One region of the Virgibacillus kimchii genome, then DNA from elsewhere that is predicted to be linked to it. Evidence: riboswitches for the same ligand, from Rfam matches in the RefSeq annotation. Region 1 holds a riboswitch; the other holds the start of a gene.
What was found. A riboswitch is a leader RNA that binds a small molecule or an ion and turns the genes downstream of it on or off. The one in region 1 is predicted to bind preQ1.
Positions count from the first base shown of each region.

Region 2: another riboswitch for preQ1. It lies ahead of ACZ42C_RS16775 (QueT transporter family protein); the one in region 1 lies ahead of queF (preQ(1) synthase).

Region 1 covers NZ_AP043951.1:1,875,890-1,883,405, forward strand. Annotated here, with positions in the region: gene ACZ42C_RS09360 (DUF1648 domain-containing protein) at 1-173, shown strand, start outside; gene ACZ42C_RS09365 (DUF3307 domain-containing protein) at 216-1,088, opposite strand; gene ACZ42C_RS09370 (SatD family protein) at 1,085-1,777, opposite strand; PreQ1 riboswitch class I at 2,164-2,210, shown strand; gene queF (preQ(1) synthase) at 2,312-2,809, shown strand; gene ACZ42C_RS09380 (queuosine precursor transporter) at 2,895-3,512, shown strand; gene ACZ42C_RS09385 (ABC transporter substrate-binding protein) at 4,247-5,989, opposite strand; gene ACZ42C_RS09390 (MFS transporter) at 6,106-7,341, shown strand; gene ACZ42C_RS09395 (Crp/Fnr family transcriptional regulator) at 7,436-7,516, shown strand, end outside.
Region 2 covers NZ_AP043951.1:3,470,371-3,477,886, forward strand. Annotated here, with positions in the region: gene ACZ42C_RS16745 (hypothetical protein) at 1-29, opposite strand, end outside; partial or broken gene ACZ42C_RS16750 (transposase) at 374-774, shown strand; gene ACZ42C_RS16755 (helix-turn-helix domain-containing protein) at 948-1,151, opposite strand; gene ACZ42C_RS16760 (sigma-70 family RNA polymerase sigma factor) at 1,164-1,715, opposite strand; gene ACZ42C_RS16765 (hypothetical protein) at 2,283-2,456, shown strand; gene ACZ42C_RS16770 (DUF3891 family protein) at 3,204-3,965, opposite strand; gene ACZ42C_RS16775 (QueT transporter family protein) at 4,087-4,572, opposite strand; PreQ1 riboswitch class I at 4,581-4,625, opposite strand; gene ACZ42C_RS16780 (VOC family protein) at 4,795-5,643, shown strand; gene ACZ42C_RS16785 (calcium/sodium antiporter) at 5,868-6,821, shown strand; gene ACZ42C_RS16790 (alpha/beta hydrolase) at 6,865-7,467, opposite strand; gene ACZ42C_RS16795 (flavin reductase family protein) at 7,493-7,516, opposite strand, start outside.

The DNA.
Region 1 (7,516 bases):
TTAACCTGATTATAAGTATCATGTTCAGCTGGATCCTGTTTGGAACCATCCAAACCGCGATGGGGGACGGTGACGGCCTTGGTACGGGCATCATGATGCTGACCATTATTATCTTTATCGTTCCTTTTTATTATGTTTGGAAAACCTACCGGATTGCAAATGGGAAAACTTAATCTTTAGATGAAATGACTGTACGAACCTTCATACTGCAGTCTTTAAATGATGCGCAATGCCAAAAATCCAAGACAAACAGCGATCACGATACTGAATAGCGTTCCAATCAAATAATACTCGGCAAACCGCTTGTCTTCAAATTGCTTGAACCTGGTAATGGATTTAATTGCTACCAGAATTGTAATACCGGTAAGCGCCTCGTTTACAACCAGAATAATGATTAACATACGCTCCAGCATGCCAATATATCGTCCTATACTTTTATTTTGCCTAGGGTATGCCAGGGACACTTGTGTAGTTATCGTCGTACTCGTAACTCTATTAAACGCTTCTTTTTTCTGCCTTTCCTGTTTTGTATTGATCACCGAATCCCCCGGTGCCAGATTTTTAAGGACGATGGCAAGAAAGTAGGAAGTGCCATAGGTGGCGATCACCAACAGAACAGCAAGTCCCAGCACGGTCTCCAGCTCCGTCAGGGAAATGCCATGAAAAAGATAATCATATATATCTCCCGCCAGCTCAGTGAATGTAAAATTAACCACTTGAAACATGCGCAGAACCATTACTATTGAGATGACATGCAACAACTGGTCTACTGCAAAAATGAATGCATGCTGCTTTTGGGATGTCGCCTTCTCTGAACTTACCTCTTTGAAATAATCAATGATAAAATGAATGACTGTGACCGATAAAATAACTCCGATGTAAACAAGTACAGAGGACATGTCCAATGGGTTTTCCCATATAAACCAAGGCAGCAATAATAAAACATACAGCAGCAAATGAATGCCTGCGTGGATCGCCAACGCTTTTATCCTCGTTGATTTTTCTTTTTTCTGTTCCACAAGCTGAGTTGGTTGCAAAAGGAAATCGGCAATGACATGCGCAAAGCTGAATAATAGAAAATACGTCATGGTTTTCCCTCCACTTCATCCTGCAACACATTTAGCAATTGAGCCAAACTGTTTTCCATCTCGTTGACCAGATCATAATTGGCAGCAGTCAGATGATTGCTTATACTTGCCCGCGGATTTTTGTAGTGAAAAAGCCTGCCGATTTCCTCATATGTTTTCCGTGGATGCCTATTTATTTCCTTAATGATCTGACGCTGCTTGTCACTGCGTTTCCGCTTATAGGAACGAATCATATAAAACTGGCTGTTGATGGCCTGATAAGGAAAAGGTCGGCTCCCATAAAAAAATGCTTTATTGGAAAACTCCTTATTCCATATGGCCGCTTCCTTCCTGTTATTTTTCAGGAACTGATCCCTTGCTTCCATGGCATAAATAATTGCAGGGCTGTTGGACCTGTGCACATCAATCGACTTTGATTTATGGATTTCACCAAACCCGCATCCTGCGTAAACAGTTAAGCTTCCGGTTTTTTCCAGGAGATAGTCCATTGCCTGATAACCGGTGGTATAACGGTAAAATATTCCTATGACTTCATCGCCATTGCGAATGGTGAAAGGAAGAAGCATGTCGTTGGAATAATGATCATTTAACTCCTCCGTCAGTGCGTTAAGCTGCTTTTCCAATTTTGCTGTTTCCATCTTGCGTGAATCAACGATATCAAGAGCAATACATGCAAATGTTTCGGACATTTTAGTCACCTCCAGAATGGTTTTGTATATGGTTTCGGATATACATTGCAAGTGTATATGTTTTTCACATATATTCATTAAAGTATATTTGTTTTACATATACAAGTCAATGAGCAGGAAGTGCTATTTTAAAAGATAGTTAACGCAGGGATGAATGTGATACGGGAAGGGATGAGAAATTGAAGGGGCTCTAGCGAATTTTGAAGAGGTCGAGCGATTTTGCTGGAGTTCGAGCGAAAGTTGAAGATGGTCGAGCGAGTTCCATGAGAGATCGAGCGATTTTTTCACGGGATCAACCACTCCCCCTGGAGGTCGAGCGAACCATTGACAATCCAACAGCCCCCTTATATAATAGATCAAGTGAATTTAATATCTGTTAATGACTGACAGAAGAGGTTCTTAGCTTCAACCCTCTATAAAAAACTAAGGACAGATGATGCGATTATAACCATGTGCCTTAGGGCCATGGTTTTTTTATTTTCTGATAGATTCATCCTATCACAAACCTGAAAAATATGGTAAGGAGGATTACCAATGGCCGGAAGAAAAGAGGAAGAACTCACTGATATTACCTTACTTGGCAACCAGAACACGGAATATCATTTTAACTATACACCGGAAGTGCTGGAAACATTTGAAAACCAGCATCCGGACAGAGACTACTTTGTGAAATTCAACATACCTGAATTTACCACGCTTTGCCCGATGACAAAGCAGCCTGATTTCGGCACGATTTATATCAGCTATATCCCGGACATAAAAATGGTAGAAAGCAAATCATTGAAATTATATATGTTCAGTTTCAGAAATCACGGTGGTTTCCATGAAGACAGCATCAATACGATTATGAACGATTTAATTGAATTGATGGATCCGCGCTATATTGAAGTGTGGGGAAAGTTTACGCCACGTGGCGGCATTTCCATTGATCCGTACTGCAATTACGGAAAACCGGGAACGAAATTTGAAAAAATGGCAGATCATCGGATGATGAACCATGATCTGTATCCGGAAAAAATAGATAATCGCTAACCTTAGAGGGTCTGCTTAATCCTTTTCTGTCTGTATTTACACCGTGCAGCACACAGCTGACTTGGAAGGAAGAGGAGAAGTAAAAATGTATATTTATTTAAGTGCCATGTTTGTCGGTCTTTTAATCATTTCGAATGTGCTGGCCGTCAAACTCATCAGCATCTGGGGATTTATTTTACCCGCCGCTGTCATAGTGTACGTTGTGACGTATTTGATTACGGATGTGATTGGAGAATTATACGGAAAAGATGCTGCCAGGAAAACCGTGCAGGCTGGATTTATTACACAAATTGCAGCGCTCATTTTTATATTCATTGCCATTCAGCTGCCGCCAGCCCCGGTATTTGAATCCCAATTACAGTTTGAAGAAATTTTAGGCGGAAGCTTCCGTGTCATTCTGGCCAGTTTGCTTTCCTATTTTGCAAGCCAAAACTTGGATGTGACCATATTTCACCGCCTGAAGTCCAAACATGGGGAAGGCAAGCTTTGGCTGCGGAATAATCTTTCCACCATGACGAGCCAGCTTGTGGATACAACTATTTTTATTACCATCGCTTTTTGGGGAACGGTTCCGGGCGGTGTATTACTCGGCATGATCGCAACACAGTATGTATTTAAGTTATTGATTGCGTTGATTGATACCCCGATTGCCTATCTGATCGTTTATTTTGGAAGGAAGAGAGAAGCTAAAGCTGCTGCGTAAAGGGGTATAAGAACGCAAAAATGTTGTTTAGCTTATTTCAGGAAAACCTTTTTTCATCTCCGTTCTTTGACTTAGTCAACTTTTCGCTCTCACTGCCGGCGTTTCTTTAATAGGTTTTTGCTTTCATCTGCAAAAATATAACGTATGTGGTTTTCAAAAGAAGTGGTTTAGGGTATAATTAAAGGAGAAAATCATATAATATAAAAGGCCGCTAGTGCTACCAACACTAACGGCATACAATAGCCTGGATCCCTTCAAGGGGGCCGGCAGCAGTGTATAAATAATCCACCGAGTGGCTAACTCAGGGGTGGGTTATTTTTTTTGGTCATTTGACAGTGCTAAAATGAGACTTGCAAAAGCAATTGCAATCATTAAAGCTTCAAAAACTGTCACAGCATCACCCCCTTTCGGGAGCATGCTGACCACCCATGAGTAATCCTTAACTATCGCAATATTAAGTATATCATAAAAATTACTGCATTTAATAGCATAAAATGATTGACTTTACCACTGCGCGTACGCATGAATGATTATATTTTATCAAAATCGAGCGGAAATTTAAAAGCTGCTTACACTGCAAAATGAATACTTAAAGCGTCTCCTCCTTCCTGATCTCCAGCATATCACTATCCGCATTCCATATCCCCTCTCCCCCTGGATTGGCATGTTTTGCAAGCCTGCCCATTTTCCTTTCACTATCAGTACATGGCCATTCTGAATGATCAAATCCACTTTCATTTATAACATTCTGTTTTTCGCTTCCACACCCTGCGGTAGTCCACTCTTCCATTACTGTCAAGCGCGATATTTTCATAATCACTATTCTTCGGTTCATAAATCGTATGGGTTCGGTGGTTTAAAAAGAAAATACAGGCGTTTCCCTTTAAAAATTCCTCCAGTTGAAAATAAAGCGCCCACTGCTTCTCAGGGTCAGGGGTTTCTTTAATGGCTGCAATATGCGCATCCACTGACTCCCTCATTTCGTCTGTTAAAGAACGATAGATGGTAAGTTGATTGGAAATCATGCTGGTAACTGCAGACAGCAGCTTGTTTTCAGACAGGGCAATCCCTGCCACTACCAGGTCATATTGATTTACTATGTTTTGATTTTGGAGATTTTCAACATCCACAATATCCACTGTCGTTTCAACATCTGCCCTTTTCAGCTGTTTCTGCAATATAAGTGCTTCTCTTTCATGATTAACCCCTGCACGAATTTGCTGTGCGGCAATCTTTAGGTCCCATTTATTTCCTTTCGGATCCTTAAGCTTCTTTTTTTCGGATAATTTACTGGACTTTTCAGATATAAAACTGTGCGCAACTGTCTCATCCCTCTCTTTGAGGCAAAATTCCCGTGGCTCAATAACCGAACTTATCCATTGTCGATTCTCCCATTCCTGTAAAGGACCTGACTTTCTGCAATTAAAGGTAATATAATCTGCTCCCTCCTCACGCACCTTTATTTCCAGCCAGGTTGTATCCGGCTTATCCAACAGTAAAGGATGGTCTTGTTTTTTTGAGATTTCCTCAGGCGTAATGATTATCTCTATACGATCCAGCCAGGGGCGAAAACCATAATAGTCAGGGAATATATCCAATCGAATCATCTCTTCATTATAGGCAGTCAGCATATACGGCCCGGTTCCTACCGGTTTTGTTTGAAATGCTTTCTCTTCCTGTTCAACTACCTCCATGGGCACAATGGACCCTCCCAACCCCGCCAGTAATTCCGGAAATAAATAATCCTTATTTTCAAGATGAAATACAATAGTCGTATCATCCACCACCTCGATTGTCATCAAATTCCGTCTTATCGGGCTGTTTTTGGAGAATCGGAGGATAGTTAATTTTACATCTTCACTGGTCATCACTCTTCCGTGATGAAACATGACACCTTTACGAAGATAAAAGATCCAGCGTTTACCATCAATGCTTTCCCAATAATGGGCAAGACATGGTTCCAACTCACCGGTTTCCGAATTAAATTCAACCAGCCGGTCAAAAATCTGCTTAATCATATGAGAATCATGTCTGGACCTGGAATATAAGGGATCCATATTCAGATCCGTATCATAAAAGGGATATCTGAGCACATCAATCGATGTTTCAGCTTCTGTCCTTACTGTAGATATTCCCATAGAATGCTGGAACATTGATTGAAATTTTTCCCGGTGGGCAGTATCCAACCGATTAATAATCAGAAACGCTTCCTGATACTGTTCCAGTTTCGCTTTATATAATGCTTCCTCATATAAAAGATCATCCATACTATAAAGAAGCGTAAGTTGAGGCTTCTTTCCCCTACCCTGCTGCACCTTCCATTTAACCCACTTTTTATCTTTCAAATAATGAATGATTGTTTTTGTATGTCTATCCGAACAATGAAACAAATTGGCAAGTTCGGCAATTGTTGTTTTCGATTGTTGATTTTTATGAAAGGAGTTAATCAATATCCGTGCGTATTCCATATATTTCATCGTTGATTTCCTCCCATGAAAAAGGTGAAGTTTCCATAAATGATATCATCACTTTTTCTTCCTCTTTTTTTATTCTACACTTTAGCCAGCAGCAATTCAAAATGAGGTGTGTGTAAATGGCGGTAAATGCAGTAAATGAAACAAACAACAGTGAACAAATACTTTGGAAAAACAGAAACTTTATGCTGATTTGGGGAGGGTCTGCCATTTCCAGTTTCGGCATGCAAATGTATATTATTGCAATTCCCTTACTTATTTACAGTATGAGTCAATCGGCTCTGGCGATGAGTACGATGCGGGCGATAGATTTTTTTCCAAATATTTTGTTGGGGATAATTGCCGGTGTATTTGTTGATCGCTTTAACCGGAAAAAAATGATGCAGTGGACAAGTCTGATCCAGGCAATCTCAGCTTCAGGCATCGTTTTGCTTCTTATTTCACATGAACTGCAGCTTTGGCATTTATATTTATTGGGTTTTATTTTATCTTCTGCCGGTTACACGTTTGGCAATGCACACCACTCTGTATTGCCGCAGATAGTACCGAAGCAACAATTAACTTCTGCCAATGCAAAAATGAGCTTTGTCGGTACATTGATTCAGACTGCCGGACCAGGTATTGCAGGGATACTGCTTGCTGTTTTTAGTTATTCATCCATTTTAACGATATATACAGTGTGCTTATTTGCAATGTTTCTTTGTATCCATTTTGTGCAGTTGCCTTCTAATGGAAAGATCCGTGTAAAAAAAGAGCATAATTTTAAGAATGAAATGAAAGAAGGGCTGGCGGAACTTTTTCAAAATAAAACGTTGTTGGTGCCAACGATCACCATTTTATTTATTAATTTTGCATCCAGTCTGGTAATTGGCGTCCTTGTTTTCTATGTTACCGATCAGCTTCATGCTACAGAATCCCAGGTCGGGCTTATGTTTTCCATTTCCGCAATAGGAGGTTTGGTTGGTGCTTTGGTCATCAGCCGGATTAGACAGCATGTTGGCAGGGGGATTATTTTTACAGCTTGTCTTTTTATAGATGTACTGGCAATGACAGCTTTAATTTTCGCTCCAACATGGTGGTTGATTGGAATCTCACTTGCTGTAAGAACCTTTTCAACAACACTTTCAAATATCGTTTACTTTACGATCAGACAGGAGTTTACACCAAACCATCTGCTCGGACGTGTAGCAGGAACTTCCTCCATGTTCATGAAGTTGACATTGCCCCTTGGATTATTTATCGCGGGGTTGTGGGCAGAGTGGCTGCCAATTCCAGTTTTATTTATATTTTCCGCCTTGATTTTCCTCGTATTGTTTGTAAGACTGGCCTTTCATCCGTTTCGGGAGTTGGTTTAGCAGGGGCATAACTTGAAAAAAATAGCTTAATTCTATAGAAAACATTTAAAAATAATGCTAAAATTAAAACAACTATATTAAGACAGGTGATCCTATGGCTGCAGATTGTCCATTAGATAAAATGTGGTATCTTTCCAAAATTGGTTTTTTTGATTTCTTACCTTTGCATGAAGTG
Region 2 (7,516 bases), 1.6 Mb from region 1:
TAAGCCGACATGATATAATGGTTAAGCATCCAAATCATCCTTTCGAAGGTTATTGTGGTACTTTACTATTTCAACGGGCGGTTTGGATTTTCCTTTTTGTCGATTTGTCAAATCATGTTCCCCGTAAATCTTTACTGTAACAACTTAATTTACAGGTTGAAATGTCATAGAAAATATATCCCTTAATGAGGGTTGGGACAAAGTCTGATATTAAAAAATAAAAAGCGTGGCACCATTAAATTGCTGAAGGTGCCACACTTATTTGTTTTTATAAATCTGGTTGCGAATCGATAGACGAAAGAGGTGCCCTATATTAAAGGTTATACCATGAATTAAGTTGTTTTGCCGCTAACTAGGTTTAGAAATGAATTAACAAAAAAATGATATTGTTTACGCTGTTAATAATCGGTTGAAAATATTTCTGATGAAATATTCAAACAGTTTTTACGTGAAGCATTATCATGCCAGATTATGAAGATAATTTTGTGCATATACCCAATCTGTTTTCTTGGGAAGAATGACTGAAATATTACTGAAGGATAGCGTGAGTTTAATGTGCTTAGTCCAAGAATACGGACCAAGTTATTGTACCATTCATCTTTTCCGAGTGCATTCAGAGGTCAAAGAATTACTGTGTCAGTACTTGTACAATTATATTGTTAGGTTTTGCAGGAAAAGCAGATTGATGAAGAAGCAATTTTTATTGACTATGGTGGACCCAAAATTGAAGCAAATACCAATAAGTTTACTTTTGTTTGGCGCAAGTCGGCTGAATAATACAATTGCTTATTTTTTACTTGTGGTGTAATTTTACTTTCTTTCAAATTTAACTACTGACTCCCTTCCTAATCATTTTTAATAGCTTGTAGCAATTCCGAAAAATATTTATGAAGTTTGTCTATTTTGGTTTATCAGTCACAACAAGTTTAATGACTTTTATTCTACTTTTATATCGGCTTAAAAAAGCACCAGAAGCAAGGAGGTTCTTTAAACTCAACTGTAAACAATTTCTCTATAATTTTTAATTTAATTTCTTGTTCTAAGTCTTCACGATCTTGATAATTTGTATTTTTTAAGGATTGCTTAATCTTTGAATCAAATTTTTCTAAAATTTCCTCCACTTCTTTGTAATCAACTTCGTTGTCTTTCAATATTAGTCACTCCTATTTTTTTGTTCCAATAAAATTTTTTAGATGTTTTAAAGCTTTGTTGTGTTGATTTGAAATATTTTGAGTGGATGTATTTGTTGCTTCAGCTATCTCGTACAGTGTTAGCTTATTGAAGTACTTCATTTCAAGAATAAATAATTGCTTTTCAGTAAGTTTATTCAAAGCTTTATACAGCATCTTATTTTCAATATGATTTTTTAATCTGTAACCATAGATGTTTTGATACCCATAATAAGGTTTTGTCTCAATGAGATCTTTAAATGTAGTATTATTTCCATCTGATATTTTTTTATCAAGAGTTAAAGTATAAAGATTGTAGATTTTTTTTATTTTCTTATCATAGTCAATGCTAAAGTAATAAATTAAATTATTGATATACGTTATCTTTTTAACATTCATATAATGCTTCTTAAATAATACGTTTATTATTTTCTTGTTTTCGTCAGTTGGATTAGTTACAGCTTGTTTGACCAATTCATAATTTAGCATGTTATCTAAGAAACTTTTTATTATAGGATTTTTTAATGCCTCTTTGTTATTTTCCAAAAACCTTTGCATTACAGGTGATTTACTGATTTATTTTCCATTATGTTACCCCCCTAACGTTGAAAAGTGTTTAATGAATTAATGCTGCGCAAATGTTCCTGATTGATTTTAGATTAAATTAACGTACAATATATTCTTATTATTTATTGTTGGTACATGTATAGGTTTGTGATTAGAAATTAAAGAAAATAATATGACTGACCATAGTTTTTTGAGTGTTGCGGACAGTTTAAGCGAGTAACTGCGGAAAGGTGAGCCGCAGTTATTTTTTCTGCCATAAATAGCGCAAATACTATAGCCACCATTGACTTAACTTTTGTCTGTGTTGAGGAATAATCGCAGGTCTGCCGTAAATAATGCCAAATAGGCACACCTGCTCAAATATGGTAACACGGACAAACCGATTCTAGGCGTTTGATGGCAGGGGGTCGCCATTTCAACTCCGCAAATGGTGGATCTATTTCACACAACTGGTGTGAATAAAGACAAAGAATAATACCATGCTTGCCATCTTTCTGAGCCATTAGTGACAAGATTTTGAGCCACTTCTGCCATGGAGTGAGCCACATGTTACGTAAAAATCCCGCCACCCTTGACTTTGTTTGCGTTCGTGGTAGTGGGTTCTCTTGGCGGATGGTAAAAATTCAGCCTTTTGGCTCCATCCGCACAGATAGCGTACCACAAACGATCACTTCTAAGCTTTCAGTGGTCGGGACCCTGCACCCAACCACTGAAAACTAAGAAGTGGCACGGCAGTCAAGGGCAAGCAGCTACGCTGTGGCTATATTGAGCTCAAATTAGAAAGTGGCTCTGACTATGTCATAGATGGCTCTATTTATGGCAATGCTGGCTCAAAAAGATGGCAGAGGTGGCTCAATCTCATGGCAATATTCATGGTGGTCAAAACTACGCATAAATGGATCATTTCATCCAAAATAATCAGTTACTGACATACTTTTTAAAGTTGGTAAAGAAATTATTTTCTTTGCCATTGATGAAATTTAGCGCGAAACATAAGGTATTCCTGTTTTTAAAATATTGAAAGTGAGAGTTTGTTATTAGTAAATGAGCGAAAACATATTTACTTTATCCTTTCTTTGTCTTTTTTTTGCAATTCTATTTCGATGTGTGGTTAATTGAAAAATACTTATAACTGTTCCACTGTCCACCTGGAGTTTTATAAATTTTTCTCTCAAGTCAGTATTTATGATGATGAAAGTTTTGAAAGTTATATGATTTAAAGCAGCACAAAGCGGATAGGGTGAAGAACTTGATTGGTATAAGTATGGGATGTTTAAAGTATTGCAGAAGGAAGAATGGAACAGCTGAAAAGAGCGCATATCCAAAAAAATAAGGAGCATATAAAAAACCTCCTGATTTGATGGGAGGTTTACTTATGTTGTAGAAAACTAGTGATTAGTGAAACTACGTGTGTGTTCGGTAGAAAGAACTTTCGCTTAGCAAATCCGTTACCCAACCTATCCACTTTCATTTTGCAACCAGGTTCATTGTTAATTCATCATAAGCCGTATTTTTATAGACTTCCATTAATCCATGTTCGGAAATATCCTTTTTAGCTATTTCTTTTTGCTTCAATTGAAAGGTAATCGGTTTTCTGAATGGAAATGGATCCATATTGATCGTATATTCATCCTCCCATGAAAGATGCATTTTTTCGGGAAGGTCCAATGCCTTGGCAAGCGGGATGCCTTCTTTGAAAAAGTGATGTTCATCTTTTTTTGCTGACCCCGGTTCATTCAGGCAAATATATAAGGAGATATTATCCCCCAGCTGCACCAGCGCGTAATGAAAGTCAAATAACTCTTTTTGATAATCAGGTGTAGCTGCAATGATTTTTTGCTGGCGCGCCTCCTCTTGTCGTATAAAGGCTTGCGCTTCCTCAGAAGTATTGTTCACAAGAAACCGTTTATAATGTTCACTGCAAAGAAGACCTGCGTAGCTATCATGCTCTTCTGCCTTGTCGATCCCATGCTGATAAAGGATAATCTTGGGGAGGGGAGGGAACGTGACAAAAGTATATGGCGCCTGATCTTTATCATTCCAGAATGGTTGTTTGTCAAAAGGTGCCCAGCCGATATCATGCTTATAAATCGCGTAATCTACGGATGATTTAAACATTTTTCCTTTATACAGACTGTCTTTCCAGTGTTTCATTATTTCCTCGGAAACATGGGCATGGTTATCCTGTTCGATCATAATAAAAGCATCTTCATGCTCTCTTACAATCATTGCATTCGCATCCTTTCCTGACTGTTGTATGCCTACAGCTTAGCATGTTTTCCGGGAATAGAAAATATAATTGTTTTTTATATAAAAAGATCGCACCCAGTTATAGATGCGACCCTCTATATTATATGAGTTTGTCAAATCTCAATTGTTTGTTTAAAGCATACATTACCGGTATTCCTACAGCGAGTACCACAAATTCACCTGCAGCAGTTGTCAACCATGTAAACAAGAATGGAAGTCCCAGTACAAGATACAGTTCAAATGCAATGATGAACATGGTGAACGTAAAAATGAGCGTATTTAATACTAACAGTATCCAAACGTTTTTAATATACTTACCTATTTGGATAATAATAAATAATGATATCGCAGAGTGTGCCACTCCGAAAACGAGATCGTACAATCCTAAAGGTGAAAAAAATAAATTTGTGAGAAAAACGCCTAATACAACACCGAAAAATAACTTCTTGTTAAACACAACGAGGTGATTAAACATTTCTGAAATACGAAATTGGACATTCGTAAATCCGAACGGTTGAATAACCGCGGATACTGCGATGTATAAAGCCGCCAACACTCCGTTCACAACCAATAATCTTACATTCATGAAAAATCTCTCCCTTAGTTTTTTATCGTGGGATGGTTTCGAACCACGTGTTTGAAAAAAGTTTCAAACGAATACATTATAAACTTATATGAAAGATAATCAAGCGTGAATTACTGGAACCAAAACAACTTGTTGACAAAAATAAAGGAACAAGCTATAATACTTACCATAAGTAACTTAGTTAAAAAACGTAACCATTTTTTATATAAAAGAGGAGATCACATGGAAAAACATTTTTTTGAAAAACCAACCATATATGTAGGAGAAGTCAGTGTAAATGTAACGGATTTAAAAAAATCAATTGAATTTTATCAGACAGTCATTGGTTTCCGTGTGCTTGAAGAAACCGACAATCGAGCCGTATTGACTGCAGATGGCTCAACACCATTGTTAAGGTTGGAGCAGCCGGACAATGTAATGCCGAAAGAAGAAAGGACAACAGGGTTATTTCATTTTGCAATTCTATTGCCATCAAGAGAAGATCTTTCTGCGTTTTTAAGGCATATTGCGCAATCAGGAATTCGTATCGGCGCATCTGATCACTATGTAAGTGAAGCCATTTATCTTTCCGATCCGGATGGAAATGGCATTGAAGTGTATCGTGACCGCCCTGCATCCGAATGGAGCTGGTCAAATGGACAGGTTGCCATGGCAACAGAACCACTGGATGCAGAAGGTGTGCTCGGATCTGGTAATAAGGAGTGGAAGGGTCTCCCGGAAGCTACTGTAATGGGACATATCCATTTACATGTGGCTGAATTGGAAAAGACAGAGGAATTTTACGTAAACGGACTGGGTTTTAAAGTAGTTACCAATTACCCCGGTGCCCTGTTTACTTCAACCGGTGACTATCATCATCATATCGCCCTGAATGTCTGGAATGGGGTTGGAGCTCCTGCTCCGAAAAGGAACAGTGTCGGGCTGAATTGGTTCAGCCTGGAATTCCCGGATGAGAAAGCAAGAGCGGAAGCTGTGGAAAGATTGGAAGAAATGGGAGCCCGTGTAGAAAAAGAAGGCAATCTTTATATTACAGAAGATCCATCAGAAAACCGAATACACTTAAGCGTATAACGGGGAGACAGTCTCCTCGTTTTTTAATGCAGAAGCGAGTAAAGCGTGTCATTCTTGCCAGTTTTTTTGCAGGTTACTGTCGATATTTCCCGGGAAATGTAGGTAATACTTATTATAAACCCAAAGATATTTGTGTTTTTTTGGTATAGTTATTATGAAAGTGAGAAAATAGGGTATGGATAAGGTATATCACCTTAAAGAACACGGAGAAAAGGATAGTAATTATGGCTTACATCTTATTAATTATTGGGTTTGTATTATTAATCAAGGGTGCCGATTATTTTGTTGGCGGTGCCTCCAATATTGCCAGGCTAATGCGTGTGCCAGCTATATTAATTGGCCTTACGATTGTCGCTTTTGGTACGAGTTCCCCGGAAGTAACCGTAAGTGTCATTGCAGCGCTGGAAGAAAGTGCGGATATGGCATTGGGGAACGTAGTTGGCAGCAATATTTTCAACCTTACACTTGCGGTCGGGGTGGCGGCTTTTTTATATCCGATTCAAGTCCAAAGTGAAACAACAAAAAAGGAAATTCCCTTTACGCTATTGGCAAGTGTTGTATTGCTTGTTCTAATCAGCGATACAACACTCCAGGGGCTGAGTGAAAATTATATCTCACGAGCTGATGGGATTATTCTATTGCTGTTTTTAAGTATATTTACGTATTATGTAATTGATACGGCAATGAACAGCCGAAGGAATAACAGCAATAACGACCTGACCTATGATATTAAATGGGGCAGAAGTATATTGTTTACAATATTGGGGCTAGCAGCGATTATCCTGGGAGGAGATATGGTCGTGACCAACGGCGTGGAAATTGCTTATGCGCTTGGAATGAGTGAGACGCTGGTCGGTCTTACGATCATTGCAATAGGCACATCCTTGCCCGAGCTTGTCACATCCATTACCGCTGCGTTGAAAAAAGAAAGCGAAATTGCGCTTGGGAATATCGTAGGGAGTACGATATTCAATATTTTACTTGTACTGGGGGCCTCGTCGGTAATTACACCGCTTCCCGTTAACCGTATCATTTTTACTGATATCTATATTATGATGTTTTTAACTGTTCTCTTACTTGTCTTTTCCCGAACCAACTATAGAATTGGCAAAAGAGAAGGGGCTATTTTAGTAGTGAGCTATGTTGTCTATATGGTGTACATTATTTTACGGAATTAATATAAAAAACCGTCCCGCTATTATTTTAGGGACGGTTTACGTATTAAAGGTTTTTATACCATGTTCCGGCGGCCTCTACTTCGCCCAATGTTAATTGGTGTCCGCCATTTTCCCAATGAATTTCAGTTTTTGCTCCGGCACCTTCCAGCAATGAATGAAGTTCTTCCGACTCTTGTGCAGGGCAAATAGGGTCATTTTTTCCGGCGGCAATCAGTACATCTTTTCCGGTTAAGTCCGGTAATTCAATGCCGCGTCTCGGTACCATGGGATGATGAAGGGATGCTGCGCGTAATGCATCCTTATAATGGAACATCAGGCTTGCAGCAATGTTGGCACCATTGGAATAACCGACGGCGACAATGTTATTTCTGTCAAAACCATGTTCTTCAGCGGCATCATCCAGGAAATTATTTAATTCTTCTGTTCGAAAAATAAGATCCTCTTCGTCAAATACGCCTTCAGCTAATCTGCGGAAAAAGCGAGGCATTCCGTTCTCTGATACATTCCCTCTGACACTTAATACATTGGCATCAGGGTCAATTCTTTCCGCGAGAGGCAGCAGATCTTGTTCCGTACCACCAGTTCCGTGTAATAAAAGTAATGTTGGTTTTGACTGATCATTTCCTTTTTGAAAAATATGTTTCATTCCTTTTTCTCCTTTCGATCTTTCGTTATTTTGGACGTTCGATGGAAAA